Verrucosispora sp. NA02020: one gene and its partner. The protein of the gene in region 1 interacts with the protein of each later gene in a pairwise test. Links are inferred from orthologs where the notes say so. Each region holds a gene or a part of one and is shown on either strand. Other genes may lie near its edges. The genes, in order: dnaE and rplL.

Region 1 (16,995 bases):
GCCGGTCACCGCCGCCTTCACCTCGCTCGGCGTGTACGTCTGCACCGGCAGCCCGGCGCGCGCCCCGGCGAGTACGGCGATCCCGCTGGCCTGCGCGGTGCCCATCACCGTACGCACGTTGTGCTGGCTGAACACCCGCTCCACGGCCACACTGTCCGGCCGGTGCTCGGCGACCAGCTCGGTCAGCGAACGGTCCAGATGCAGCAGGCGGGCCGGCAGCTCGTCACCGGGATCGGTGTAGACGACGTAGTAGGCGATCAACGTGCAGGGCTTCCCGGGGACCCCCTCGACCACGCCGACCCCACACCGGGTCAGCCCCGGGTCGACGCCGAGCACCCGCACGCCGCCTCCTCCCCCGGCCACCGGCCAGTACGTGTGTTCGACACCCTACCGATGCCGTCCGCGAGCCACGCTCCGGGACACGCCCGGCACCGTCGCACCACGCCACCGGAGTCGCCGTGTGGCCCGACCCGGTCTCATCCCCACCAGAACAGCGAACCGAGCACGGTGTAGAGCGCCACCAGCGCCAGACCTTCGAGGTGATTGACCGTGCCGTCGATGGTCACGAAGACGACGAGCAGGGCGGCCACGATGACCGCGACGATCTGCAACGGCGGGAAGATCAGCGTGAACTCGCCGGCGCCGAGCAGCGGGGCGATCAGCATGAGCACCGGGGCCAGCATCAACGCGACCTGGAGCGCGCCCTCCATGGTGATCGCGGTGGCGGTGTCGGCGTCGCCCCGCAGGCTGAGCTGCACCGCCGGGGCGAGCTGCGACAGGTTGCCGACGGTGGCCACCAGGAAGAGACCGACGAAGGCGGCGTTGAGGTTCATCGCCTCGGTCGCCGGCAGCAGGGCGTCCATCAGCCAGTCCGCCTCGAACGCGATGAGCAGACCGGCCACGGTCACCAGCACCAGTACGCGCGGCAGCGGCCACGTGCCCACCTTGGCCTCACCGGCCCCGTTGTGCACCGGCGGCGGCGCGTCGGCGTCCTTGCCGAGCCGGAACGGCAGCGACACCACGAAGACGGTGAGCAGGGCGATCGCCACCACGTAGGAGACCGCGGTGGTGTGTTCGGCGGCGGGGGTGCCGAGGTTCACCGCGATCGCCGGGGTGATCAGGGTGGCCATCAGGAGCACGAGCATGACCCGGGTGACCTTGGCGTGCCGACCGTCGATGCTCATCGTGCCGTTGCGCAGCCCGCCGGCCAGGTAGGACATTCCGTTGCCCAGCAGCAGCAGGTTGAGCACCGACCCGATCAGCGCGGCCTGCACCACGGCCACCAGGCCGGCGCGGAGCGCGAAGATGCAGATGATCAGCTCGGGCAGGTTGCCGACCACGGCCTGGAACGTGCCGATGGCGGCCGGACGCATCCGGCCACCGAGCTGGTCCAGCGACCGCCCGAGCACCGCCGAGGCGAGGGTGATCGCGGCCAACACGACGAAGAACCGCAGCACCGGCGCCGCGCCGCTGAGATGGGCCAGGGCCGCGAGCATCGCACCGAGTGCGGTCGCACCCCACAGGAACAGGTCCACCAGGCGCCCGACGTCCCGGCGGGGTTGATCGATCTCGGCCGCCGGCGTCTGCATGATCGCACCTTATGGGGCGGCACCACCGGGACCACCATCTCCGGTGGCCGGTGTGACCCGGACGACGGCGCCCGGGTCACCGTGGCGACGCTCAGTGCTTGCCGTAGTGCTCCCGGGTCTCGCGGATCGCCTCCTCGGCCGCCGCGCGCTCCTGCGGCGTGGCGCCCCGCTTGGCGGCCATCCGCGCCCGCAGCAGCTCGAACACGATCGGCAGCACGGACAGCCCCACGATGGCGATCAGGATGAACTCGATGTTCGTCTTGACGAACGGGATCTGGCCCAGGAAGTAGCCGAGCACCGTCACGCCGGTGCCCCAGAGGATGCCGCCCACCACGTTGTAGATGACGAAGGTGCGGTAGTTCATCCGGCTCACCCCGGCCACGATCGGGGTGAACGTCCGGACGATCGGCACGAAGCGCGCCAGCACGATCGACCGGGCACCGTACTTCTCGAAGAAGTCATGGGCCTTGAGCAGGTTCTCCTGCTTGAACAGTCGCGAGTTCGGGCGCCGGAACAGCGCCGGCCCGACCTTGCGGCCGAACAGGTATCCCACCTGGTCCCCGGCGATGGCGGCGATGGTGATGAGCAGGCACACCAGCCACAGCGGATACTTGAGGTACTGGCCGTCGGCGACCAGCAGGCCGGTGGTGAACAGCAACGAGTCACCCGGCAGGAAGAACCCGATCAGCAGGCCCGACTCGGCGAAGACGATCACCAGGATGCCGATCAACCCGAAGGTCGAGATCAACCACTCCGGATCGAGCCAGTCCGGGCCGAGAGCCAGGGTGGTGGTGATGGGCGTCGACACGGAGACCTCCGAAGACCGCGGCATTCGTCCCGACCGCCGCGGGACGCCCGTAGTCTAGGCCGCCTTCGATCGCCCCGGTGCCCGACATCAGCTCACACCGATCCGCGCAGGTCACGGGCGTTGCGGCGGGTCGTGAGCCGTCCTCTCGTACCAACGCGTCCCGCCGCGCCGCACTGCGGACCGTGCCGTACTTCCGGACCGGCCCGTGGTCGGGGCCGTGCCGTGGTCCGGGCGAGGTTCCGGCTTGTGGTCAGCGGGCGGTGATGCCCTCCAGCACTTGGTCGACGACCTTCTCCGGGAGGGTCGTCGTGTCGAGGTCCGGGTTCCAGTTCATCACCCGCTGGATGAGCATCGGGCCGGTGAGCATGGCCATGGTGACCTCGACGTCGAGGTCGGCGCGGAGTTCACCGTCGCGTACGCCGCGTCGCAGCACCTCCCGCATCACCGCGCGGCGCGGCTCGATGATGTTCTGGTAGAGCGCGTACTGCTCGGGGTCTCGTTTCACCACCGGCACCAGACACGGCATGATCTTCGCCGCGCGCGGGTCGATGTGATGCCCGATGGCGCTGACCAGGGTGATCAGGTCCTCGCGGACGGACCGACCAGTCGGCTGCGGCGGGTCGCCCTTGAGCGTCCGCAACGCGTCGCTCAGCAGCGCGTTCTTGCCCGGCCATCGTCGGTAGATGGTGGCCTTGCCGACTCCGGCCCGGGCGGCGATCGCCTCCACCGAGATCGCCTCGATCGTGCTGCCCTCCGCCAGCAGATCCAGGGTCGCCTCGACGATGGCCTCGTCCGCGCGGACGCTCCGCGGCCGACCGGGCGGTCGCGGGGCGTCCGCGCTGCTCGTCATGCCGGCATTGTTCCTGACATCAGGGCGTACCGGCCAACTCGGGCTCGCCGACCGGCGTCGGCGCTGCGGCGGCGGCCCGCCCCGGCATCCAGCGCAGCGCCACCGCGACACCGGCCGCCGCGACCAGCGCGGCGAGTACCGCAGACAGGTGCATGGCCGAGACGAACGCGTCGTCGGCCGCCGCGATCACCTGCGGCGCCGCCGGTCCGAGCTGACCGGCCACGCCGTACGCGCCGGAGATCGACTCCCCGGCCGCCGCCCGTGCCTCGGCCGGCAGGTCCGCCACGGTCGGGGCGATGCCGGTGCGGTACCCGGCGGCCAGCACCGAGCCGATCACCGCGACACCGAGCGCGGCGGCCACCTGGCGGATGGTGTTGCTGACGGCGGAACCGACGCCCGCCTTCTCCCGGGGCAGCGCCGACATGATCGACTCCGTGGCGGGCGGCATGATGTTCGCCATCCCGGTCCCCTGCAGGAAGAAGACGACCAGCACCACCCAGATCGGCGTGGTGGCGTCGACGAAGGCGAACGCGCCCAACGACACCGTGGTCAACAGCAGTCCCACCGCCGAGACCGCCCGTGCACCGTACCGGCGGACCATGGTGGCGCTACGGGGCGCGAAGACCAGTTGGGCCACCGCGAACGGCAGGAAGAGCAGGCCGGTCTGCAACGGGCTGTAGCCGCGTACCAGTTGCAGATAGAACGAGCTGAAGAACATCACGCCCATGGCGGCGAAGAAGACCAGCCCGATCATCGCCACCGGCGCGGCGAAACGCGGCACCCGGAACAGTCGTACGTCCAGCGACGGGTGGCTGCTGCGCCGCTCGTACGCGACGAACCAGGCCAGCACCGCCAGGCCGCCGAGAATCGTGGCCCAGACCAGCGGGCGACCGAAGCCGTGCTCGCCGCCGTCGATGATGCCGAACGTCAGGGTCACCAGACCGACGACCGAGAGCAGCACACCGACCACGTCGACGCGCCCCGGCGCGGGGTCCCGCGACTCGGGCACCAACAGCGCTACCAGGACCACGCCGAGCGCCGTCACCGGCACGTTGATCAGGAAGACCGAGCCCCACCAGAAGTGCTCCAGCAGCAGTCCGCCGAGCACCGGGCCGATCGCCACCGCCAGCCCCACCGCGCCGGCCCAGATACCGATGGCCCGTCCCCGCTCCCTCGGGTCGAAGACGTTCGAGATGATCGACAGGGTCGCCGGCATGATCGCCGCGCCGCCGACCCCCATCAGTGCGCGGGCCGCGATCAGCTGGGTCGGGCTCTGCGCGTACGCGGAGAGCAGCGAGGCCAGTCCGAAGAGGACCAGCCCGATCAGCAGCATCCGCCGCCGCCCGGCCCGGTCACCCCACACGCCGAAGGTGAACAGCAACCCGGCGAAAACCAGCGTGTACGAGTTGATGGACCACTCCAGTTCACCCTGGGTGGCCCCGAGCCCGTGCACCGGGTCGGCCAGCGTACGCAGGGCGACGTTGAGGATCGTGTTGTCCAGGACGACGACGAGCAGGCTGATCACCAGCACTGCCAGGATCGCCCACCGCCTCGGGTGCCCGGTGTTCTCGTTCGGCTGCATCCCCCGACACCCTTCACATTTCGATACGGCCAAGTACCGTAATCCCCCCCGAGCCTAGGCCCCCCAATTTCGATACGGAACCGATCCGTATTCACTGTGACCCCGATCACCCCCTCCCCCCGCACTCCGCAACCCCCGCCGGGCCGGATGCAAGGAAGGGACCCTTCCTATACACCAGGCGTTAGCAGGGGACCCCTCCTTGCACCCACCCCCACCCCGCTGGACCCCCGACGCAAGGAAGGGTCCCCTCTTAACGCCTCGGCGCGTGGGCACGGGAGAAGCGAGGAGGTGGGTTGATTTGTTGCTGCCATAGCGACAACAAATCAACCCACCTCCGGTGGGCATGCCTGACCAGGCGCCGCTTATGAGGCTTTTGTCGGCTCCTGGCATCAGGGCGGCGGAATTCGTGGCGGGCGGAGGACGTTGTAATCGGGGACTGGGCACGCAGGGCCAACGCCCGAGTACGGCTACGCCGGATCCCCACGGGAATGGCCCGCCTCCGCCAGTCGTTACACCTGGACCCGGCACCGCGAGCGGCCACCACGCCCCGCCAGCCAGGGCCACCCCCAACAAAGCCACCAGCGCCTGACGGCGTCGGCACCGCCACCCCCCTGCGGTGTCCCACCCCCGAATGGAGCTACCCCCATGAACACCATGCTGCGCAACAGCGTCCTCGCCATCGCCGGACTCACCGTCGCCGGCGGCCTCGCCGCCGGACCCCTCAACCACAGCACCACCGACACCACACCGACCAACCCCATCACCGCCGCCATCCAGGCCGACAAGCCCGACACCACCACCCTCATCCCGCACGGCGTGCAGGGCACCCAGTCCCACATCGACCTCGACAACGAGCAGATCGCCAACGCCAAGGCCATCATCGCCGCGACGAAGAAGGCCGACATGAACGAACGCGCCGCCGTCATCGCCATCGGCACCGCATTCCAGGAGTCCAAGCTGCAGAACCTCGGCCACCTCGGCGCCCGCAACGACCACGACTCCCAGGGACTGTTCCAGCAGCGCCCCTCCTCCGGTTGGGGCACCGTCGAACAGATCACCGACCCCGAATACTCCACCCTCGCCTTCCTCAAGGGCCTCAAGCAGGTCGACGGCTGGCAGGACATGCCCTTGACCGTCGCCGCCCAGACCGTCCAGGTCTCCGCATTCCCCGACCACTACGCCCAGTGGGAACAACAGGCCGCCGACCTCGTCGCCGCACACTGGAACAGCTGACCCACACCACCACGACGAGCGTCCTCGCCATCGCCGGACTCACCGTCGCCGGCGGCCTCGCCGCCGGACCCCTCAACCACAGCACCACCGACACCACACCGACCAACCCCATCACCGCCGCCATCCAGGCCGACAAGCCCGACACCACCACCCTCATCCCGCACGGCGTGCAGGGCACCCAGTCCCACATCGACCTCGACAACGAGCAGATCGCCAACGCCAAGGCCATCATCGCCGCGACGAAGAAGGCCGACATGAACGAACGCGCCGCCGTCATCGCCATCGGCACCGCATTCCAGGAGTCCAAGCTGCAGAACCTCGGCCACCTCGGCGCCCGCAACGACCACGACTCCCAGGGACTGTTCCAGCAGCGCCCCTCCTCCGGTTGGGGCACCGTCGAACAGATCACCGACCCCGAATACTCCACCCTCGCCTTCCTCAAGGGCCTCAAGCAGGTCGACGGCTGGCAGGACATGCCCTTGACCGTCGCCGCCCAGACCGTCCAGGTCTCCGCATTCCCCGACCACTACGCCCAGTGGGAACAACAGGCCGCCGACCTCGTCGCCGCACACTGGAACAGCTGACCCACACCACCACGACGGCCGGCACCCCCAACAGGGTGCCGGCCGTCGACGGATCCACGACGTTAGGAAGGGTCCCCTGCTATACACCAGGCGGTAACAGGGGGCCCTTCCTTACATCAGGACAGCAGGGCGTCGAGGGCCAGGTCTACGTCCTCGGGGGTGGTGTAGAGGTGGAAGGAGGCGCGGACCCGGCCGGCCCGGACGGCTGCGCGTACCCCGGCCCGTTCCAGCTTGTGCTGCGCGTCGGGCACCTCCACGGTGACGATCGCGCTGTCGCCGGGCGGTCGCCCCAAGCCGGTGAGGAACCGGTTGGCCAGCGCCACGTCGTGCGCGTACACGGCCGGCACCCCGATCTCCAGCAGCAGTTCCAGCGCCGGGGCCGCGCCGACCCAGTTGAACCAGGACGGCGAGATGTCGAAGCGGCGGGCGTCGTCGGCGAGCCGCAGCGGCGGCCCGTAGTAGGAGGCGTGCGGGTCTCGGCCCGCGTACCAGCCGGCGGCGTCGGGCCGCAGCCGCTCCCGCAGGGCCGGATCGAGGTACGCGAACGCGGTGCCCCGCGGTCCCATCAGCCACTTGTAGCCGCCGGCCACGACCACGTCGGCCCGGCTCGCGTCGAACGGCAGCCAGCCGCACGCCTGGGTGGCGTCCACCACGACGAGCGCGCCGTGCGCTCGGGCCGCCGCGACGATCTCGTCGTACGCGGCCACCGTCCCGTCGGCGGACTGCACCAGGCTGAACGCCACCAGGTCGGTGCTGTCGTCGATCGCGTCGACCAGCCCGTCCAGCGGTACGGTGCGAACCTGCACGCCCCGTTCCTCCTGCACCAGCCACGGGAAGAGGTTGGAGGTGAACTCGACCTCGGGAACGACCACCCGCGCCCCGGCGGGCAGTGCGGCGGCGACCGGGGCCAGCATCTGGGAGACGACGGCGCCGACCGACACGTCTGCCACCGGCACCCCGACCAGCTGGGCGAACGCGGCCCGGGACCGGTCGGTCGTCTCGCTCCAGCCCTCCCACGAGCCGCGTCCGGCTCGCCACGCCGCGAGCGCGTCCTGCAACGCCTCCCACGCCGGGTCCGGCGGCAGCCCGTAACTGGCGGTGTTCAGCCATCCGGGCTGTGGTTGCCACAGCTTCTGTGCCTGTTCCAGTTCCACGCCCCGACGTTAGCCCTGGTCACGCCCGCGCCCCAGCGCCAATCCGCGCGCCCTGGCTCCCGACCCGCGCTAAGGGCCTGCGTTCCGAGAACCGTTCCGGCACCCGTGTCGTGCAGGCCGAGCAGGGTCAGCTCACGTTGGCGGGGCCGAGGACGCTCTTGAGGTCACCCATCAGGGCGGTGGTGGCGGCGACCCGGAACAGGCCGAGTCGCCAGGTCTCGACGCGCCCGCTGCGGTGCAGCTTCACGTGCACCTCGGTGTCGCCGGGATGCAGCAGCAGGGTCTCCTTGAGCCGGTCGGCGAGCGGTGGCGTGAGCCGGTTGACCGGAATCGTCAGGGTGACCGGTTTGCTCGCCGGGTTGCTGCTGACGTCCGGCAACTGCATGTCCATCGCCATGATGCGGGGGGTGTCGTCGCGCCGGTCGATCCGGCCCTTGACCACCACGATGGCGTCCTCGGCGATGTACTGTCCGATCACCTCGTAGGTGTTCGGGAAGAACAGCGCCTCCACCCCACCGGCCAGGTCCTCCAGGGTCGCCGAGGCCCACGCTCGGCCCTGTTTGGTGACCCGACGCTGCACGCCGGAGAGGATGCCGGCGAGGGTGACCACCGCGCCGTCGGGCACGGTGCCCTCCTCGGACAGGGTGGCGATGGTGCAGTCGGCCGCCGCGTTCAGCACGTGTTCCAGACCGAACAGCGGGTGGTCGGAGACGTACAGGCCGAGCATCTCGCGTTCGAACGCGAGCTTGTCGCGCTTGTCCCACTCGCCGTCGCTGATGACGGGCATGACCGTGGTGGTGGTCGCCGTCTCGGTGTCGCCGAAGCCCGAACCGAAGAGGTCGTACTGGCCGACGGCCTCCTTGCGCTTCACGTCGGCGTACGCGTCGATGGCGTCGGCGTGCACGGTGAGCAGCGCCTTGCGCGAATGCTTGAGCGAGTCGAACGCCCCGGCCTTGATCAGCGATTCGATGGTCTTCTTGTTGCAGACCACCGCGTCCACCTTGGACAGGAAGTCGTAGAAGTCCGCGTACTCGCCCTTCTCGTCGCGGCACCGCATGATCGCCGCCACCACGTTGGCGCCGACGTTGCGGATCGCGCCGAGGCCGAAGCGGATCTCCTTGCCGACCGGGGTGAACGGCCCGGCGGAGGTGTTCACGTCCGGCGGCAGCACCTGGATGCCCATCCGGCGGCACTCCGACAGGTACATGGCCATCTTGTCCTTGTCGTCGCCGACGGAGGTCAGCAGCGCCGCCATGTACTCGGCCGGGTAGTGCGCCTTCAGGTACGCCGTCCAGTACGACACCAGCCCGTACGCGGCCGAGTGCGCCTTGTTGAAGGCGTACCCGGCGAACGGGACCAGCACGTCCCAGACCTTCTGGACGGCCTCGTCGGAGTAGCCGTGTTCGCGGCAGCCGTCCCGGAACGGGCCGAACTCCTTGTCGAGGATCTCCTTCTTCTTCTTGCCCATCGCCCGACGCAGCAGGTCGGCCTGGCCGAGCGTGTAGCCGGCGAGGATCTGCGCGGCGCGCTGCACCTGCTCCTGATAGACGATCAGGCCGTAGGTGGGGGCGAGGATCTCCCGCAGCGGCTCCTCCAGCTCCGGGTGGATCGGGGTGATCTCCTGGAGGCCGTTCTTGCGCAGCGCGTAGTTGGTGTGCGAGTCGACGCCCATCGGGCCGGGGCGGTACAGCGCCAGCACGGCGGAGATGTCCTCGAAGTTGTCCGGCTTCATCATCCGCAGCAGCGACCGCATCGGCCCGCCGTCGAGTTGGAACACGCCCAGGGTGTCGCCCCGGGCCAGCAGCTCGTACGCGGGCTTGTCGTCCAGCGGCAGGCCCAGCAGGTCGAGTTCCTTGCCGTGGTTGAGCTGGATGTTCTTGACCGCGTCGTCGATGATGGTGAGGTTGCGCAGGCCGAGGAAGTCCATCTTCAACAGCCCGAGCGACTCGCACGTCGGGTAGTCGAACTGGGTGATGATGACCCCGTCGGAGTCCCGACGCATCAGCGGGATGTGCTCGATGATCGGCTCGGCCGACATGATCACACCGGCGGCGTGCACACCGGTCTGCCGGATCAGCCCCTCGATGCCCCGGGCGGTGTCGATGACCTTCTTGACGTCGGCCTCGGACTCGTACATGCCCCGGATCTCGCCGGCCTCGGCATACCGGGGGTGCTTCGGGTCGAAGATGCCTTCGAGCGGGATGTCCTTGCCCATCACGGCCGGCGGCATGGCCTTGGTGATCCGGTCGCCGACCGCGTACGGGTAGCCGAGCACCCGCGCCGAGTCCTTGATCGCGGCCTTCGCCTTGATCGTGCCGAAGGTGGCGATCTGCGCCACCTTGTCCTCGCCCCACTTGTCGGTGACGTACTTGATCACCTCACCGCGCCGACGCTCGTCGAAGTCGATGTCGACATCCGGCATGGAGACGCGCTCGGGGTTGAGGAACCGCTCGAAGATCAGCCCGTGCGGGATCGGGTCCAGGTCGGTGATGCCCAGCGCGTACGCGACCAGCGAACCGGCCGCCGAACCCCGGCCGGGGCCGACCGCGATGCCCTGGTTCTTGGCCCACTGGATGAAGTCGGCGACCACGAGGAAGTACGACGGGAAACCCATCTGGATGATGACGCCCAGCTCGTACTCGGCCTGCACGACGTGGCCCTCGGGGATGCCCTGCGGGTAGCGGCGGGCCAGGCCGACGAAGGTCTCCTTGCGGAACCAGGACTCCTCGGTCTCGCCCTCGGGCACCGGGAAGCGCGGCATCAGGTTGTGGAACTCGAACATCCCGGTCGGGTCGACCCGCTCGGCCACCAGCAGCGTGTTGCGGCAGCCCTCCAGCCAGACGTCGGAGCCGTCCACACCGCGCATCTCGTCGGCGGACTTGATGTAGTAGCCGCTGCCGCCGAACTTGAACCGGTTCGGGTCGGCGACGTTGCTGCCGGTCTGCACGCAGAGCAGCACGTCGTGCGCCTCGGACTGCGCCTCGTGCGTGTAGTGCGAGTCGTTGGTGACCACCGGCGGGATGCCCAGCTTGCGACCGATCTCGACCAGCCCGTCCCGGACCCTCTTCTCGATGTCCAGGCCGTGGTCCATCAGCTCCAGGAAGTAGTTCTCCTTGCCGAAGATGTCCTGGTACTTCGCGGCGGCCTCCAGGGCCTGCGCGTCGTGGCCGAGCCGCAGCCGGGTCTGCACCTCGCCGGAGGGGCAGCCGGTGGTCGCCATCAGCCCGTCGGCGCACTCGGCCAGCAGCTCGGCGTCCATCCGGGGCCACTTGACGAAGTAGCCCTCGGTGTACGCCTTGCTGGTCAGCGTGAAGAGGTTGTGCAGGCCGGTCTTGTTGCGCGCCCAGATCGTCTTGTGCGTGTAACCGCCACTGCCGGAGACGTCGTCGCTCTTCTGCTCCGGGCGACCCCAGCGCACCCGCTTCTTGTGGAACCGCGACTCCGGCGCCACGTACGCCTCGATGCCCAGGATCGGGGTGACCCCGGCGGCCATGGCCTGCTTGTAGAAGTCGTTCGCGCCGTGCATGTTGCCGTGGTCGGTCATCGCCACGGCCGGCATCCCCTGCCGCTTGACCTCGGCGAACAGGTCCTTGAGGCGGGCCGCACCGTCGAGCATCGAGTACTCCGTGTGCACGTGCAGATGCGCGAACGAATCGCCCACGGAGCCCCCCGGGTCGGATGATCGAGACGGTCGGGGCTAACCCTAACCCTGCCGCCGGAGGCCGTTCCAGCGCGCCGCGCACCCCCGGTCCGCCGAGGTGTCGCGGATCATGCTGGCCCGATACGCGCGGCCGACCCCACCGACCCGACGAGGTAGCGGCCGCGCCCCCGTCGACCAGGCCCATCACCGTGTACGACCAACCGCCCGCCCACCACCACCCGACCTCCCACCACCCGCCGCCCACCACTCCGCCGCCCACCACTCCGCCACTCGCCCCGCCGATCATGGAGTTGTGGCAGTTCCATAACGCGCATACCAGTACATATCCGCGACCTCGACTCCATGATCGATGAGCTGCGGAACCACAGAGCCTGGCGACGGGAAGTCAGGTCGGCACGGCCAGCTCCCCGCTGGACCGTCTGCACCAGAGCGCGCTGTGCCGAGAGTGGGCGGGCGCAGCAGATGACCAAGGAGTTTGCGCCCTCGACACCCTCCTTCCGTGATCAAAACTTCTTGATCAACTGGGGCCAGCCCCACGGGGCAGGGGCAGAGCGGGGGGCGGGGGCGGGGGGCCGGGGGGGCGGGGCGGGGCGGGGGCGGGGTCTCGTTTGTGGCGAGGAACGCCTCGCGCTGACACCATGTCGCGTGGCGGACACTATTGCGCGCTGGACAATGCTGTGTGGCACACACTATCGTGTGACGCATGGTCAGCGACGACGTCCTACGGACACACCTCCAGGAGCTACGCCGGGGAACGGTGGTGGTGGCCAGCCTGGTCGCGCTGCGTCGACCCGACTACGGCTACGCACTCCTGCAACGGCTCACCGGGCACGGCTTCCCGGTGGACGCCAACACGCTCTATCCACTGCTGCGCCGGCTGGAGGAGCAGGGGCTGCTGAGCAGCGAGTGGAACACCGAGGAGAGCCGGCCGCGCAAGTTCTACCGCACCAGCGAGTCCGGCGAGCAGGTGCTGCGCCGGCTGCTGGACGACCTCTCCGCCGTACAGACCTCCCTGACCGACCTGATCGAAGGAGCCCGGAGATGACGACCTCCCTGACCGACCGGTATCTCGCCGCCACGCTGCGTTCCGTGCCGACCGGACGGCGTGCGGAGATCGCCGACGAGTTGCGCGCCTCGATCGCCGACATGGTCGACGGCCGGACCGCCGCCGGGCTCGACGCCACCACCGCCGAGCGCGAGGTCCTCACCGAGCTGGGCAACCCGGCACAGTTGGCCGCTCGCTACAGCGACCGGAGACTCCAGCTCATCGGCCCGGAGTACTACCCGGCCTGGCAACGCCTGATGATCGTGCTGCTGAGCACCGTGCCCGCCGTCGTCGGCGTGCTGATGGGCGTGCTGGAGGCCACCACCGCCGAGAACCCGGCCGGCGCGGTCGGCGAGGGCATCGGGGCGGCGTTCAACGTCGCGGTGCACATCGGCTTCTGGGTGACGCTTGTCTTCGCGGCGATGGAACGGTTCGGCACCCCGCTGCACCTGCCGGAATGGACCGTCGACCAACTACCCGAGGAACCCGTCGAGCGGGACGTCAGCCTCACCGACGTGGTGGCCTCGATCGTGTTCCTGGTCCTGTTCATCGCCTTCCTGCCGTGGCAGCAGTTCCAGCGGGTGATCGGTGACGGCGACCGGCTGCCGATCCTCGACCCGGCGCTCTGGACGTTCTGGCTGCCGGTGTTCCTCGTGGTCCTGGTCGCCAGCATCGGTCTGGAGTTCGCCAAGTACCGGGCCCGCCGGTGGACCTGGCCGCTGGTCGGCGTCAACGTCCTGCTCAACCTGGGCTTCGCGGTGCCGGCGATCTGGCTGCTCCAGGACGAGCGGCTGCTCAACCCGGAGTTCGTCGACCGTTTCGCCTGGCTGCGCGACGGCGGCCTCGCCACGGTCAGCCGGATCAGCATCGTGGTGATCGTCGTGATCGCCATCTGGGACGTCGCCGACAGCGCGGTCAAGGCGTACCGGGCCGGACGCTGATCCGACAGTCGGGTGAGGGCGGGACGCATAGCGGTCCCGCCCTCACCGGGCGTACACCTCAGGGGAGAACGGGCAGCTCTGGACCGTCGCCCGTACGATCATGAGCGCTGGAACCGACGTGCAACCGAGGGAGCGGCCATGGAACTGATCATCGGATTGCTGTGTCTGGTGGTGATCGTCGTAGCGGTGCTCGGCTTCGGCGTGTCGATCTACAACGGGCTGGTCCGGGCCCGCAACGCGTACCGCAACGCCTTCGCGCAGATCGACGTGCAGCTGGTCCGCCGGCACGACCTGATCCCCAACCTGGTGGAGACCGCCAAGGGATACCTCAAGCACGAGCGGGAGACGCTGGAGGCGGTCATCTCGGCGCGCAACAACGCCGTCAACGCGCAGACCGCCGCGTCGGCCGCGCCCGGCGACCCGGCGGCGATGCAGCAGCTCAGCGGCGCGGAGAACGCGCTGAGCGCCACGCTGGGCCGACTGTTCGCGCTCTCCGAGGCGTACCCGGACCTCAAGGCCAACCAGAACATGATGCAACTGTCGGAGGAGCTGACCTCCACGGAGAACCGGGTCGCCTTCGCCCGGCAGGCGTACAACGACTCGGTGATGGCCTACAACAACAAGCGCGAGGTGTTCCCCGCGAGCATGCTGGCCGGGATGTTCTCGTTCGGTCCGGCGGCGCTGTTCCAGCCGGACGACCCGACGCAGCGCAACGCCCCGCAGGTGTCGTTCTGAGGCACCGATGAACTTCTTCGAACGACAGCGCAAGGTACGCCGGCTGTCGACCCGCCTGGTCCTGCTGTTCGTGCTGGCCGTCATCGGCATCGTGGTGGTGGTGAACCTCGCGGTGGTGTTCGCCTTCAACGTCGGCACCAGCAACCCGCCCCAGCTCGCCGGGATGATTGTCATGGTCACCGTGGCCACCGTCGCCGCGATCGGGCTGGCCGCGACGCTGCGGACGCTCACGCTTCGCGGCGGTGGCGGGAAGGTGGCCCGTGAGCTGGGCGGGGTCCCGGTTCCGGCGGACACCACCGACCCGGAGATGCGGCGGCTGCGCAACGTCGTCGAGGAGATGGCGCTGGCCTCCGGCGTACCCGTGCCCGAGGTCTACGTGCTCCCGGAGGAGACGGCGATCAACGCCTTCGCGGCGGGGTGGAGCCCCTCCGACGCGGCCGTCGCGGTCACCCGGGGCGCGTTGCAACGGCTCAACCGCGACGAACTCCAGGGCGTCATCGCCCACGAGTTCAGCCACGTGGTCAACGGCGACATGCGGCTCAACATCCGGCTGATGGGCCTGCTCTTCGGCATCCTGTTCCTGACCGTGGTCGGTCGGGGCCTGGCCCGGGCCGGCGCCCTCGGCGGCGGACGGAGCCGCAGCAACAACAACGGTGGTGCCCTGCCGTTCATGCTGGTCGGGCTGGCGTTGCTGGTGGCCGGGTACATCGGCGTGCTCGCCGGCCGGCTCATCCAGGCGTCGGTGTCCCGGCAGCGGGAGTACCTCGCCGACGCCTCGGCCGTGCAGTTCACCCGGCAGACCAGCGGCATCGCCGGGGCACTCAAGAAGATCGGTGGCCTCTCCGACGGCTCCGAGCTGCGCACGCCCAAGCGCGACGAGGTGGGGCACATGCTCTTCGGCGAGGCGGGCCGGGCGTCCTGGCTCGCCACCCACCCGCCGCTGGCCAAGCGGATCCAGGCGTTGGAGCCCTCGTTCGACCCGAACGAGCTGCGGCAGCTCGCCCAGCGCTGGGCCGCCGCACCGCCGTCGGGACGGCAGGAGGACATCGCCCTCGGCCTGGCCCCGAGCGGTCCCGGCACCGCGCCGGGCCGTCGTGACTCCGCCCGCCCGGCCGCAGCGGCGCTGCCGGTGGAGGGCACCCGGGTACGCGTCGCGCCGGCCGAGATGCTGGGCCGGGTGGCCGCACCCACCGAGACGGCGTACACGCACGCCGCAGCGATCCTCGACCGCATCCCGCAACCGCTGCTGGACCGGGCCCGCAACCGGGACTCGGCCGCGCCACTGGTGCTCGGGCTGCTGCTCGCGGCCGAGCCGGACGTACGGCGGCACCAGTACGACGCGATCGCCCGGCAGCACGGTCAGGCGCTGGCCGACGCCGCCCTGCGGGAGGCCGACGAGGTGGCCGGACTGCACCCGATGCTCCGGCTGCCCCTGGCCGAACTGGCGTTCCCGGCCCTGCGCGCCCGTACGAACGGGGAACTGGAGTCGCTGATGGCGGCCGTGTTCACGCTGATCCACGCCGACGGCGCGATCAACGTGTCCGAGTACTGCCTCTCCCGACTGCTGCTGGCCGAGATCCAGGAGTCACTCAAGCCGGACTCCCGGTGGCGCACCGACCGGCGTACGCTCACCGACTCCCGTTCCGCGGCGGCCCACCTGCTCGCCCTCCTGGCCCAGGTCGGGCACGGTGACCGGGCCGCCGCCGAGCAGGCGTTCCAGGCCGGTGTCGCCACGCTGCTGCCCGGCACCTCCCTGCCGTACGCGCCGCCGGAGAACGGCGTACACGCGTTGGAGACCGCCTGGCCGGTGCTGGACGGACTACGTCCGGGCGACAAGGAGCGGCTGGTCGCCGCCGTGGTGGCGGTGATCAGCCACGACGGGATGATGACCGTGCCGGAGATCGAGCTGCTGCGGACGATCTGCGGCCTGCTGCACTGCCCGCTGCCGCCGATGGCCGGCGACGGCATCGGCTGACCGCCGCACCACCCGCCGGTCGGGCCCGTCAGGGCGCGACCGGCGCGGCGACCGGACGGCGGTCCTGCCACTCGCGGGCCAGCATCGCGTAGATGACCTCGTCGGCCCACTCCCCCTTGACGTACTCGTTCTCCCGCAGGTGCGCCTCGCGCCGCATACCGAGCCGGGTCAGAACCTGGGCGGAGGCGGTGTTGCGGGCGTCCAACCGACCGACGACCCGGTGCAGGTCGCACCGGTCGAAAGCCAGCGCCAGCATGGCCTGGGCCGCCTCGGTCGCGTAACCGCGTCCCCGGTGGTCCGGGTGCAGCAGGTAGCCGATCTCGCCCTGCCGGTGTTCCGCGCTGGTCCAGCACAACAGCACGTCGCCGACGAGTTGCCCGGTCTCCCGCAGCACCACCGCCAACTGGATCGCGTCGCCCTGTTCCCGCAGCGCGGTCCGCTGCTGCCGCCGCGCCAGCACCTCGCGGGTGCCGTCGAGGTCGAGGGGTGCCTCGCTGTAGAGGTAGCGGTGGGCGGCCGGGTCGGCGAAGTAGGCGTGCAGGCCGGTCAGATCGGACGGCTGGAAGGGCCGCAGGTGCAGTCGCTCGGTCTCGATCGGCAGGTCAGGCGTCAACACTGGGGCAGCGTAACCGGCGTGGCACATCCCTCATCCGGCCGCCGGAGGTGCCCGCCGCCCCACCATGCGGCGGGATGGCATTCTCAGCAGGTGACCACCGAGAGCAGCGACGACTGGCGGCGGCCGGGCCCCACGCCTGAGCAACGGCGCCTGGACCTCTACGCCGGGCTGGCCGCGACGGTCATCGCCCTGTTCAGCCTCACGCTGGCCCGCAGCACCGGC
Region 2 (11,275 bases), 3.9 Mb from region 1 along the record:
GTCCTTCTCGAGCGTGGTCATCATCAGCTCGGACCAGCCGAACTTCTCGCGGATCCGCTCGGCCGACCATCCGACGGCCTTGAGCAGGACCGTGACGGCCTGCCGACGCTTACGGTCGATGCGTACGCCGACCGTGTCGCGCTTGTCGATGTCGAACTCCAGCCAGGCACCCCGGCTGGGGATGACCTTGACGCTGGAGAGGTCGCGGTCGGAGGTCTTGTCCGGCTGCTTGTCGAAGTAGACGCCCGGCGAGCGGACGAGCTGGCTGACCACGACGCGCTCGGTGCCGTTGATGATGAAGGTGCCCTTCGGCGTCATCATCGGGAAGTCACCCATGAACACCGTCTGGCTCTTGATCTCGCCGGTGGTGTTGTTGGTGAACTCCGCGGTCACGAAGAGCGGCGCGCAGTAGGTCAGGTCCTTCTCCTTGCACTCCTCGATCGAGGCCTTGACCTCGTCGAAGCGCGGTGCCGAGAAGGAAAGCGACATGGTGCCAGAGAAGTCCTCAATGGGACTGATCTCGTCGAGGATTTCCGCGAGACCCGAGCGTGCGTGCGGGTCGTCCGCCGACCGGCCCTGCCAACCCTCGTTGCCGACGAGCCAGTCGAAGGACTCGTTCTGAATGGCAAGGAGGTTGGGGACCTCGAGGTGTTCGGTGATCCGACCGAAGGAAACTCGGCGGGGAGCGAATGCGCTCGACGTACGACTGGTCTTCGCAGGGCGGGAAGCTGCCAAGATGCGTCCTTCCGAGGACCGGTGCTGCAGAACGGCTGGTACGCGTGCACTCCAATGACCCCACCAGAAAATATCCACAAACGGACATTTCCGAGCAGGGGTCAAGTCGGAAGGCAGCGCAAACTAGCAGTGTAGCCGAGAGGCTAACCGCTGTCCAGCCCACCCCGCAGGAAGTTGCGGAACGAGCCTCGGGACCCTGGAAACGGGTCACACCGGGCCGCTCGGAACGCAACGTCCCTGCCGGGCCGCCCAGATGTCTGCGGCGGTGGTGCTGCCGCTTCATACCCAGCCGGTGGCCGTCGCAAGCGCGGAAGGTCTTGCTGATGTCAGCGTGCCTGGGAGTCCATGGTCGCGTCAAGGCCCGGTGCCGCCATCCGACGGTCTTTCCCACCCACGGGCGAAACCACTGCCGTTCGGGCCCGCGCCCGCCGCGATGCACACGCCCTGCTCATGACCGGTTCCGGGCAGTGAAACCACACGGCGGGCGCCGATCCGAGATCCGGATCGTCGCCCGCCGCGATGTGGGTGTGCCCCGGCTCACGTGAGCCGGTACGCCCGGGTGAGGCTCAGGTCACTTGAGGGTGACCTTGGCGCCCTCGCCCTCCAGCTTGGCCTTGGCCTTGTCGGCGGCCTCCTTGTTGACCTTCTCGAGGATCGCCTTCGGCGCGGCCTCGACCAGGTCCTTGGCCTCCTTGAGGCCCAGGCCGGTCAGCTCACGCACGACCTTGATGACCTGGATCTTCTTGCCACCGTCGGCGTCGAGGATGACGTCGAACTCGTCCTTCTCCGGCTCGGCCTCGGCGGCAGCGCCACCCTGGGCCGGGCCCGCCGCCATCGCGACCGGGGCGGCGGCGGTGACCTCGAAGGTCTCCTCGAACTGCTTCACGAACTCGGAGAGCTCGATCAGCGTCATCTCCTTGAACGCGTCGAGCAGCTCTTCGGTGCTGAGCTTCGCCATATCTGGCGTCCTTTCTGAATGGTTAACTAAGAACGTGGGTGCGCCGCGCGGCCTCAGGCCGCCTCGGCGCCCTCCTGCTCACGCTTCTTGTCCTGCAGGGCGGCCGCCAGACGGGCGGTCTTCGACAGCGGGGCCTGGAACAGGGCCGCGGCCTTGCTCAGGTTGCCCTTCATCGCGCCGGCCAGCTTGGCCAGCAGCACCTCACGGGACTCCAGGTCGGCGAGCTTCGTGACCTCGGCCGCGGAAATGGCCTTGCCCTCGAAGACGCCGCCCTTGATGACGAGCTTCGGGTTGGACTTCGCGAAGTCGCGAAGCCCCTTCGCCGCCTCGACGACGTCGCCCGAAACGAAAGTCAGCGCGGTAGGACCGGTGAACAGCTCGTCGAGGCCGGAGATACCCGCATCTGCCGCAGCACGCTTGGCCAGCGTGTTCTTGGCGACGGTGTAGGTGGTCTCCTTGCCGAGCGAGCGCCGCAGCTGGGTGAGCTGGGAAACCGTCAGACCGCGGTACTCGGTCAGCACGGTGGCACCCGCGCTGCGGAAGTTCTCCGTCAGCTCAGCAACGGCCGAGGCCTTGTCGGCCCGGATCGGCTTGTCCGCCATGTCCCTCCTCTCTCGTTACTCGAGGCTGGTCACCGTCGCAGACAGGCGCCTGTGACGGGGACGGAGGCATCGCGGCAACAGAAAAGCCCCGGCGCAGGGCGCACGGGGCGAGGTCGGCGGAGATCATCGCAGTCGGCGGACCACGGGGACTCTGCCAGTTTTCGCTTGCCGCCCTACGCGGGTCGCCCGTCTTCGCGGACCTTCGACCGTGCCGGAGCACGGTGACCAGCGGTCTCTGGGTGGAACTTCGCGGCCTAGGTTACGCCCTACTCCCGGTAGCCGCCAAATCGCCCCGGAGTGCGCTCGGTCACCACGGACGGTGAACGTCAGGCACGTCGATGGCGGGCACGCCGACAACCCGCCAGAAGCACGGCCGCCCAACCGAGCGCCCAGGCGGTCACCAGCACCCCGGTCGCCCACGACAGGGACCCCGCCAGCGCCCGCGCGGTGGTCAGCAACGGCGGGGCCAGCCACCGGAGCGCCGGGTCGACGCGGCCGAACACCAGGGCGAGGACCACACCGAGGACGAGCACCGCGACGCCGTACCCGGCGCTGCGCGTGACCGCCCGGCCGGCGAGGGCACCGAGCGCCACGGCAGCCGGCAGGGCGATCAGGTGCGCCCAGAGGCCGAGTGCCAGGCCGGCGACGATGGACCGGTCGTCCGGTCCGGTCGGCACGGCCATCCCGCCGAGCAGCCACGGGATCACCAGCGCGACCGCGATCAGACCCAGACCTGCGGTCGCCGCGGCGAGCAGTCCGGCCGCCCACTCCCGCGTCGGCCCGAGCGCGACCACGGCCAGCCGACGCTGAGCGTCCGGCTCCACGTCCAGCAGGATCTTGGTCTGCCAGGCCAGGACCGGAAAGAGGACCACCGCCGACACGCCGTAGGCCTCGGCCGGCTCGGCGCGGCCACCGCCGTAGAGGATGCCCAACACGAGCAGGCCGGCCAGGACCGGTGCCAGCGCCCGTCCGGTACGCAGGAAGCCCGCGAGCCGGAACCGGACCAGCGCGATCACGGCGCCACCTCGGAGGCCGCCCCGGCCAACGACTCGGTGACCTCCGACGACGCGTCGTGTCCGCGTACCCGGAGGACGCGGTGACCGTCGGCGCGCAGCCGGCGCACGGCGTCGGCGACGTCGGCAGCCGGGACCGCCACCTCCACCACGACGGTGGCCTCCGCACCGGCCCACGGCCCCTCGGCCACCGTCTGACCGTCGACGGTCCACTGCCGGGCACCCGGCAGGCGGGCCGTCTCACCGCGATGATCGCTGACCAGTACCGCACCGCCCTCGGCCAGCACCTCGCCCACGACCTCGGGGACCAGTTCGCGGGCAGCGGCGTCCAGGCCCTCCCAGGGCTCGTCGAGGACGAGCAGTCCCGGCGGGCGCAGCAGTGCCTGGGCCAGACCGACCTTCTGCGCGGTGCCCTTCGAGAGCTGGGGCAGCCGGCTGGCCCGGAAGGGTCCGAGACCGAGGCGCTCGACCCAGTGGTGCACCGCCCGGCCCGCCTCGTCACGAGCGAGTCCACGCACCCGGGCTGCCGCGTCGAGGTATCCCTCGACGGTGAAGGGCTGGTCGGCGGGAAAACGTTCCGGTACCCAGCCCACCACGGCCGGTCGATCGCGCACCCGCCCCCGGGACGGCGGCAGGATCCCGGCGACGAGTTGCAGCAGCGTCGACTTGCCGGCGCCGTTGCGCCCGTGCACCACCACCGCCTCGCCGGGCGCGATCTCGATCGTCACCGATCGAAGCACCCAGGGACCGGGACGGCGGTACCGCAGCCAGACGTCCTCCAGTCGCATCAGGCGAGCTTGCCACCTCGGTCACGGTGAAGGGGCCCCGCCACGGTCGTGTGGCGGGGCCCCTCGAGGCGTTCGTCCTGCTCAGCTGTCGGCCGAGCCCTCCTGCAGGTTCTTCACCAGGTTCGGGTCGATCGGCACGCCCGGGCCCATGGTCGTGGTGAGGGTGACCTTCTTGAGGTACTTGCCCTTCGCCGCGGACGGCTTGGCCCGCAGCACCTCGTCCAGGACCGCCACGTAGTTGTCCACCAGCTGGGTCTCGGAGAACGAGGCCTTGCCGATGATCAGGTGCAGGTTGGAGTGCTTGTCCACCCGGAAGGTGATCTTGCCGCCCTTGATGTCCGCGACCGCCTTGGTGACGTCCATGGTCACCGTGCCGGTCTTCGGGTTCGGCATCAGACCGCGCGGGCCCAGGATCCGCGCGATCCGGCCGATCTTGGCCATCTGGTCCGGCGTGGCGATCGCCGCGTCGAAGTCCAACCAACCGCCCTGGATCCGGGCGACCAACTCGTCGGTACCCACCTCGTCGGCACCGGCGGCGACGGCCTCCTCGGCCTTCGCGCCGGCGGCGAAGACGATCACGCGGGCGGTCTTACCGGTGCCGTGCGGCAGGTTGACCGTGCCGCGGACCATCTGGTCCGCCTTGCGGGGGTCGACGCCGAGGCGCATGGCGACCTCGACCGTGGCGTCGAACTTGACGTTGGTCGTCTCCTTGGCCAGCTTCACGGCCTCGGCGGGGGTGTAGAGCTTCGACCGGTCGATGACCTCGGCGGCCTTGCGGTAGCTCTTGCTGCGCTGCATTTCTGTCTACTCCTGTGGTTTCTGGCGGGCCGCGGTGCTCGCGCGCCCTCCCACGATCCGTACGGGTCGCTGGTGACCGAGATCAGTCGGTGACGTTCAGGCCCATCGACCGGGCGGTGCCGGCGATGATCTTCTCAGCCTGGTCGAGGTCGTTGGCGTTGAGGTCGGCCATCTTCTTCTCGGCGATCTCACGCAGCTGGGCGCGGGTCACCGAGCCGACCTTCTGGGTGTGCGGGACGCCCGAGCCCTTCGCCACACCAGCGGCCTTGATCAGCAGCCGGGCGGCGGGCGGGGTCTTCAGCACGAAGGTGAAGGACCGGTCCTCGTACACGCTGATCTCGGCGGGGACGACATCGCCCCGCTGCGACTCGGTCTGCGCGTTGTAGGACTTGCAGAACTCCATGATGTTCACGCCGTGCTGACCGAGCGCAGGGCCCACCGGCGGCGCCGGGGTGGCCTGGCCCGCCGGCAGCTGAAGCGTGAACGTCTTGACGAGCTTCTTCTTCGGAGGCATGTCACTTCCTGGGGCTTGGAACTGGGAATTGTTCGCACCGACGTCGCCGTCGAGCGCGCACGGTCAGCGCGTGTGGGACGGCGGCGACGTTCTAGGGTAGCGCAGGTCGGAATCCACCCGCCCACAGAGGTTGCCCGACGGGGGCGGGACGGGCCAGACGAACGACGGCGACCGCCGACGACGACCCTCTGGGCCGTCGCCGACGGTCGATGCGATCAGATCTTGGCGACCTGGTTGAAGTTCAGCTCCACCGGCGTCTCCCGGCCGAAGATCGACACCAGCACCTTGAGCTTCTGCTGGTCGGCGTTGATCTCACTGATCGTGGCCGGCAGCGACGCGAAGGCGCCGTCGGTGACCGTCACCGAGTCGCCGACCTCGAAGTCGAGGACCTTGATCTCCGGCTTGGCCTTCTTCTGCTCGGTCTCGACGGACGGCGCCAGCCACTTCAGCACCTCGTCGAGGCTCAGCGGGGCCGGACGGTCGGCCCGGTCCGTGGCACCCACGAAGCCGGTCACCCCGGGCGTGTTGCGCACGCAGGAGTAGGACTCGGCGGTCAGCTCCATCCGGACCAGGATGTAGCCCGGGAAGACCTTCGCCTGGACCTGGGACCGCTTGCCGTTCTTGACCTCGACCTCTTCCCGGGTCGGCACCTCGACCTGGTAGATGTAGTCCTCCATGTCGAGGGACGTGATCCGGGTCTCGAGGTTGGTCTTGACCTTGTTCTCATAGCCGGCGTACGAGTGCACCACATACCAGTCGCCCGGCGCGTAGCGCAGCTTCTGCCGCAGCTCCGCGACCGGGTCGTAGTCCTCGTCGGGTGCGGGCTCCGTCGTCGCGAACTCCGGCTCGCTGGCGGCCTCGACCGACTCGTCGTTCGCCGCCGTCGCCACCGTGGACTGCTCGTCCGGGGTCTCGGCGGTCTCGTCGTACTCAGGCACGCTTGCTCACTTCCGTCACTATCGGCACAGTCAGCCGGTCAGCTGGGGTTGCCGAAGACCCACAACACGCCCTTCGCGAAGGCGTAGTCAAGGCCGGCCACGATCGTCAGCATCATCGCGACGAATGCGACCACCACGGCCGTGTAGGTCAGCAGCTCCTTGCGCGTCGGCCAGATGACCTTACGCAGTTCGGCCACGACCTCGCGGATGAAACGCGCGACGCGGCCGAACAGGCCCACCTTGTCGGCATCGGCACGCGTCTTCGACCGGCTGTCGGCGGAATCCGCCTTCGCCCGTTCGCGGGTGGCGGTGCCGCCCCGCGATACCAGATCGTCCGCGTCGGTGGCGTCGTCGTCGGCACCGTCACCGTCGTTGACCACCTCGTCGTTCAGGCGGTCGTCGTCGGCGTCCTCGCCGCGCCGCTTGTTGTCGGCCACTTCGCCCTCCGTCGCGGGATGTCGGGGTCGCACGCGGTACGCGTACGCGGCGCTGGTCACGCCGGCCGGACCAACCGTCCCGGGACGGGCCGCGGCCGGCGGATCAACCGGAGGGGCCCCGATGCCTCGGAACCTCTCCGCCGATGCCACCACCACGGGCCGCACGCCACCGAGCGGTGACGCGACCCACGGAACGGTCAGGCCTGAGGCGCAGGGGTGACAGGACTTGAACCTGCAGCCTGCGGTTTTGGAGACCGCTGCTCTGCCAATTGAGCTACACCCCTGTGTGGCAACGTTCGTCCCACCCGGTCACACGACCAGGCAGGAGTCACTTGCCCCACGGCGGACCAGTGTACGGGTAGGGACCCGACTTTCCCAACCGGTCTGCCGATCGCGGCGAGCGGTGCCGGTCAGCCCGTCGTCCGCACGATGGCCCGCGCCTGCGACAACACCTTCTCGCCCTGACAGGTGGCGGTGATGTCGAGCCTGGTCAGGCCCGCATCGGTGACCTCGCGGACGACTGCGGTCACCACGATCTCGGTGCCCTGGTCGTCGTCCGGCACCACCACCGGACGGGTGAACCGGACGTTGTAGTCGACCACCGCGTCGGGTCCACCGGCCCAGGCGGTGACGGCCCTGCCGACCAGCGCCATGGTGAACATGCCGTGCGCGATCACGCCCGGCAGACCGACCTTGGTGGCGAACCTGTCGTTCCAGTGGATCGGGTTGAAGTCGCCCGAGGCGCCGGCGTAGCGGACCAGGTCCGCCCGGGTCACTCGGAACGTCTGGGTGGTCAGCTCCATGTCAGGCCTCCCCGCGTACGACGAGCTTGGACCAGACCGTGACCACCGGCTCGCCGGCGGTCGTGCTGACCTCGGTCCGGGTGGTCAGGAACTCGTGACCACCCCGGCTGGTGATGTCCTCCACGACGTTGACGCAGACCAGCTCGTCGCCGGCCGCCACCGGGCGGGTGTACGCGAACCGCTGGTCGCCGTGGACGACCCGGCTGTAGTCGACGCCGAGGGCCGGGTCCTCGACGATCTGACGGCTGGCGGCCATGGTGATCACCACGGGGAAGGTCGGCGGCGCGACCACGTCCGGATGGCCCAGGGCACGGGCCGCCTCCGGATCGTGGTAGGCGGGATCGGTGGCCCCGATCGCCGTCGCGAACTCACGGATCTTCTCGCGGCCCACCTGGTAGGGGGCGGTCGGCGGAAAACTGCGGCCGACGAAGGAGTGGTCCAGGGACATGTCGCGAACCTACACGCAACGCACGAACGCCGATCCGCGCGGTCGACGTCGGCCCGAGGGCCGCGCCGCCGCACGAACCGGCGATCGTGGTACGCGTCGACCCGGGCCGAGTCGGCCCGGACGGGTCAGCGGGTCTCGCGGTGAACGGTGTGCCGACCGTCCCGGGGGCAGAACTTCTTCAGCTCGATGCGGTCCGGGTCGTTACGGCGGTTCTTGCGCGTGATGTAGTTGCGCTCCTTGCACTCCACACACGCCAAAGTGATCTTCGGCCGGACATCGGTCGCCTTCGCCACGGCGGAGTGCCTTCCTCGCTAACGGATACAACTACAGCGCTACAGCGTACGCACCACAAGGGCGGACACGCAAAGCGGGCGCCCAAGGCGCCCGTGCCACCGACCGCCGGAATGCTCCGGACGGACGAGAGTAGCGGTGGCCGGACTTGAACCGGCGACACAGCGATTATGAGCCGCTTGCTCTACCATCTGAGCTACACCGCCGTGGTGGGCCCAGCCGGACCCTCTGAGCCCCCTTACGGAATCGAACCGTAGACCTTCTCCTTACCATGGAGACGCTCTGCCGACTGAGCTAAGGGGGCCTGCGCGATCACTCGGTGGCCGCGGCAGAGGTAAGAGTACACGGCCCTACCGCGCTGGTGAAATCGGATCCCCGGGGACGTCGGACACCCAGCTCAGGGGACCACTCGCAGGCGCGGCAGCTCGTTGTCGGTGATCGACTCCGGGTCGACCTGGGCGCCGAACCAGGCCTCCAGCCGCTCGTACGGCAGCGGGCGGCTGAACAGGAATCCCTGGCCGATCTCGCAGCCGATGTCCTGGAGCAGTTCCAGGGTCAGCTCGCTCTCCACTCCCTCGGCCACCACGGTCAGGCCGAACTGTTGCGAGAGGGTCACCACGGCGTTGACGATCGCCAGGTCACCGGGATCGGTCGCCATGCCCTGGACGAAGGAGTGGTCCACCTTCACCTCGTGCACCGGCAACCGGCGCAGGTGGGCCAGCGAGGAACTGCCGGTGCCGAAGTCGTCCACCGAGAGCCGTACACCGAGGTCCCGCAGGCGGCGCAGGGTCGGGATGGGCCGGTCGGTGCCGTCCAGCACCCCGGCCTCCTCGATCTCCAGGGTCAACAGCTGCGCCGGTACGTCGTACTCCGCCAGCAACTCGCGCACCCGCTCCGGGAAGTGCTGGTCGTTGAGCGTACGCGCGGAGATGTTGACCGCGACGGCGAGCGACTGGCCGCCGTGCGCCCAGTCACGGCTGTGGCGCAGCCCCTCCCGCAGCACGAACTCGGTGAGTCGCCCGAGCTGGCCGGTGTGTTCGGCCACCGCGACGAAGTCCTGTGGGGCGACCGTGCCGTGGGTGGGATGCTCCCACCGGGCCAGGCACTCCACTCCCACCAGACGCCGGTCGCGCAGCGTCACCTTCGGCTGGTAGTAGATCTCCAGTTCGCCGTTCTCCAGGGCGCTGCGCAGGTCGCCGGCGAGACCCAGCCGGTGCAGCGCACGCGACTCCAGGGCCGGTGTGTAGAGCTGCACGCTGCCGGGGACTGACTTGGCGGCCGACGCCGCCACGTCCACCCGTTGCAGCAACGTCGCCGGATCGCTGCCGTGATCCGGATGCACCACCACGCCGACGGCGGTGTCCACGTCCAACGTGAGGGCGTCGAAGACCATCTCGTCCCGGATCTGCTCGCGCAGGTGGCCGGCGAGTTCCACCGCCGCCTCGGCACTCTCCAGACGCAACGTCACCAGGAACTCGTCGCCGCCGGCCCGACCGACCAGGGCCGCCGACGGTACGCATCCACGCAGCCGGTCGGCGACCTCGACCAGCACCTTGTCCCCCGCGGCGTGCCCGAGGGACTCGTTGACCTGGCGCAGGCGGTCGACGTCGAAGAGCAGCAGCGCCACCACCTCGCCGGGGGCCCGGATCCGGACCGCCTCGGTCAGCGCGCCGAGGATCCGACGGCGGTTGGGCAGTTTGGTGAGCCCGTCGTGGTACGCGTCGTGCCGCAACCGGTCGACCAGGCGCGAGTTCTCCAGCGCGACCGCCGCGTGGGCGGCGACCGTCTCGAAGACGGTCACGTCCGCGGCCCGGAACGAGTTGGTGTCGCCGAGCCGGTTGATCACCTCAAGGGTGCCGATGACCGCCTTGCCGGACCGCAGCGGCACCACGATCACGTCCTTGACCGAGGTCGACTCCAGCGTGTCGCGCAACTCCAGGTCGTCGCCGCCCAGCCGACTGCTGACCGCCACGGTCTCCTGCCGGGCCACCGCGACGTCCCGCAACGCGGCCGGGCTGTGCGTGGAGTCCAGCAGGCCGGGCTTGCCCTCCTGGGCGGTCAGCAGCACCTCCGGGTGGCGGCCCTGGGCCGGCAACCAGAGGGTGGCGGACTCCGCCTGCATCAGGCTGCGGATCCGGACCAGCAACGCGTCGATCAGGTTGCCGTCCGGTCCGCTCTCGGTGATCCCCTTGGTGAACTCGTACATCTCGGCGACCGTGCGGTGCTGCCGGAAGAACTGGGCGTACGAGCCGTAGACCAGCGCGAAGGCGATGCCCAGACCGGCGAAGAGGAACACCGCCCAGGGCGTGCCCTCCAGCGCGATGATGATCACCAGGCCGATGGCGAGGTTGATCGTGACCGCGAGCAGCATCGGCGGCGCCGCCCGGAGCATCTCCCGCCCGGCCTGCCAGCCCTGCACCACGGAGACCACCGCGACCACGGCGGCCAACGCGACGAGGGTGTGCGTACCCACGGCGACGGTCAGCACGGCCCAGGTACCCGGACCGACGCCACCCGGCTGCGGCAACACGTGGTAGACCACGGTCGCCAGAGATGTCGCTATCGCCGCGAGCGCGACGTTGAACCAGAACTTCGCCGGCAGCAGTTTGCGGCGGATCTGCACCACGATGGCGGCGGCCGTGTACGCCAGCACCACCGACAGCGGCGGCAGCAGATAGAGGGCGACGACCAACGGGATCTCGGTCGGCGTGGCGGCGAGCGCCTGACGCCGCACCACGACGTTGATGGTCGGCAGTGCGGCGGCCACCATCGCCGCCGTGAGCAGCAACGTCATCGGCCAGTCCCCCAGGGAGGGGGACGTCGTCAGCCCGAGGATCAGTGAGAAGACGACAGCACCAAGCGCCAACGGCCCGGTGACCAGCCAGGCGTACTCCGTCCGCCGTCGGATGGGGCGGGGGCGAGGCGTCATGGCTCCCCTAGCGACCTGAAC

Evidence for each region.
Region 2: the proteins of dnaE (region 1) and rplL interact in binary tests that used the Escherichia coli proteins (3 or more experiments, as listed by UniProt). The link is inferred for Verrucosispora sp. NA02020 from one-to-one orthologs.

Annotation. Positions count from the first base shown.
Region 1 is NZ_CP054923.1:2,439,339-2,456,333, reverse strand. What follows is about bases 7,728-11,860. They hold dnaE (DNA polymerase III subunit alpha), read right to left. Parts: upstream 11,462-11,860; coding sequence 7,928-11,461; downstream 7,728-7,927. Other genes in these bases: HUT12_RS10750 (aminotransferase class V-fold PLP-dependent enzyme), read right to left, coding at 7,728-7,800. In the rest of the region: crossover junction endodeoxyribonuclease RuvC, read right to left, coding at 1-342; HUT12_RS10780 (sodium:proton exchanger), read right to left, coding at 477-1,589; HUT12_RS10775 (DedA family protein), read right to left, coding at 1,681-2,397; HUT12_RS10770 (TetR/AcrR family transcriptional regulator), read right to left, coding at 2,648-3,247; HUT12_RS10765 (MFS transporter), read right to left, coding at 3,267-4,829; HUT12_RS10760 (hypothetical protein), read left to right, coding at 5,475-6,062; HUT12_RS10755 (hypothetical protein), read left to right, coding at 6,059-6,646; more of HUT12_RS10750, read right to left, coding at 6,763-7,727; HUT12_RS10740 (PadR family transcriptional regulator), read left to right, coding at 12,165-12,506; HUT12_RS10735 (permease prefix domain 1-containing protein), read left to right, coding at 12,503-13,447; HUT12_RS10730 (LemA family protein), read left to right, coding at 13,586-14,182; HUT12_RS10725 (M48 family metallopeptidase), read left to right, coding at 14,190-16,157; HUT12_RS10720 (GNAT family N-acetyltransferase), read right to left, coding at 16,186-16,773; HUT12_RS10715 (sensor histidine kinase), read left to right, coding at 16,864-16,995. UniProt on the Escherichia coli protein: DNA polymerase III is a complex, multichain enzyme responsible for most of the replicative synthesis in bacteria. This DNA polymerase also exhibits 3' to 5' exonuclease activity. The alpha chain is the DNA polymerase catalytic subunit.
Region 2 is NZ_CP054923.1:6,386,171-6,397,445, forward strand. The notes cover bases 1-2,740. They hold rplL (50S ribosomal protein L7/L12), read right to left. Parts: upstream 1,694-2,740; coding sequence 1,307-1,693; downstream 1-1,306. Other genes in these bases: HUT12_RS28490 (DNA-directed RNA polymerase subunit beta), read right to left, coding at 1-735; rplJ (50S ribosomal protein L10), read right to left, coding at 1,747-2,295; HUT12_RS28505 (hypothetical protein), read right to left, coding at 2,622-2,740. Outside these bases: more of HUT12_RS28505, read right to left, coding at 2,741-3,311; HUT12_RS28510 (ABC transporter ATP-binding protein), read right to left, coding at 3,308-4,096; rplA (50S ribosomal protein L1), read right to left, coding at 4,178-4,894; rplK (50S ribosomal protein L11), read right to left, coding at 4,977-5,408; transcription termination/antitermination protein NusG, read right to left, coding at 5,624-6,346; preprotein translocase subunit SecE, read right to left, coding at 6,385-6,783; HUT12_RS28540 (MaoC family dehydratase), read right to left, coding at 7,194-7,586; HUT12_RS28545 (MaoC family dehydratase N-terminal domain-containing protein), read right to left, coding at 7,588-8,034; rpmG (50S ribosomal protein L33), read right to left, coding at 8,160-8,327; HUT12_RS28565 (bifunctional diguanylate cyclase/phosphodiesterase), read right to left, coding at 8,723-11,254. UniProt on the Escherichia coli protein: The binding site for several of the GTPase factors involved in protein synthesis (IF-2, EF-Tu, EF-G and RF3). Is thus essential for accurate translation.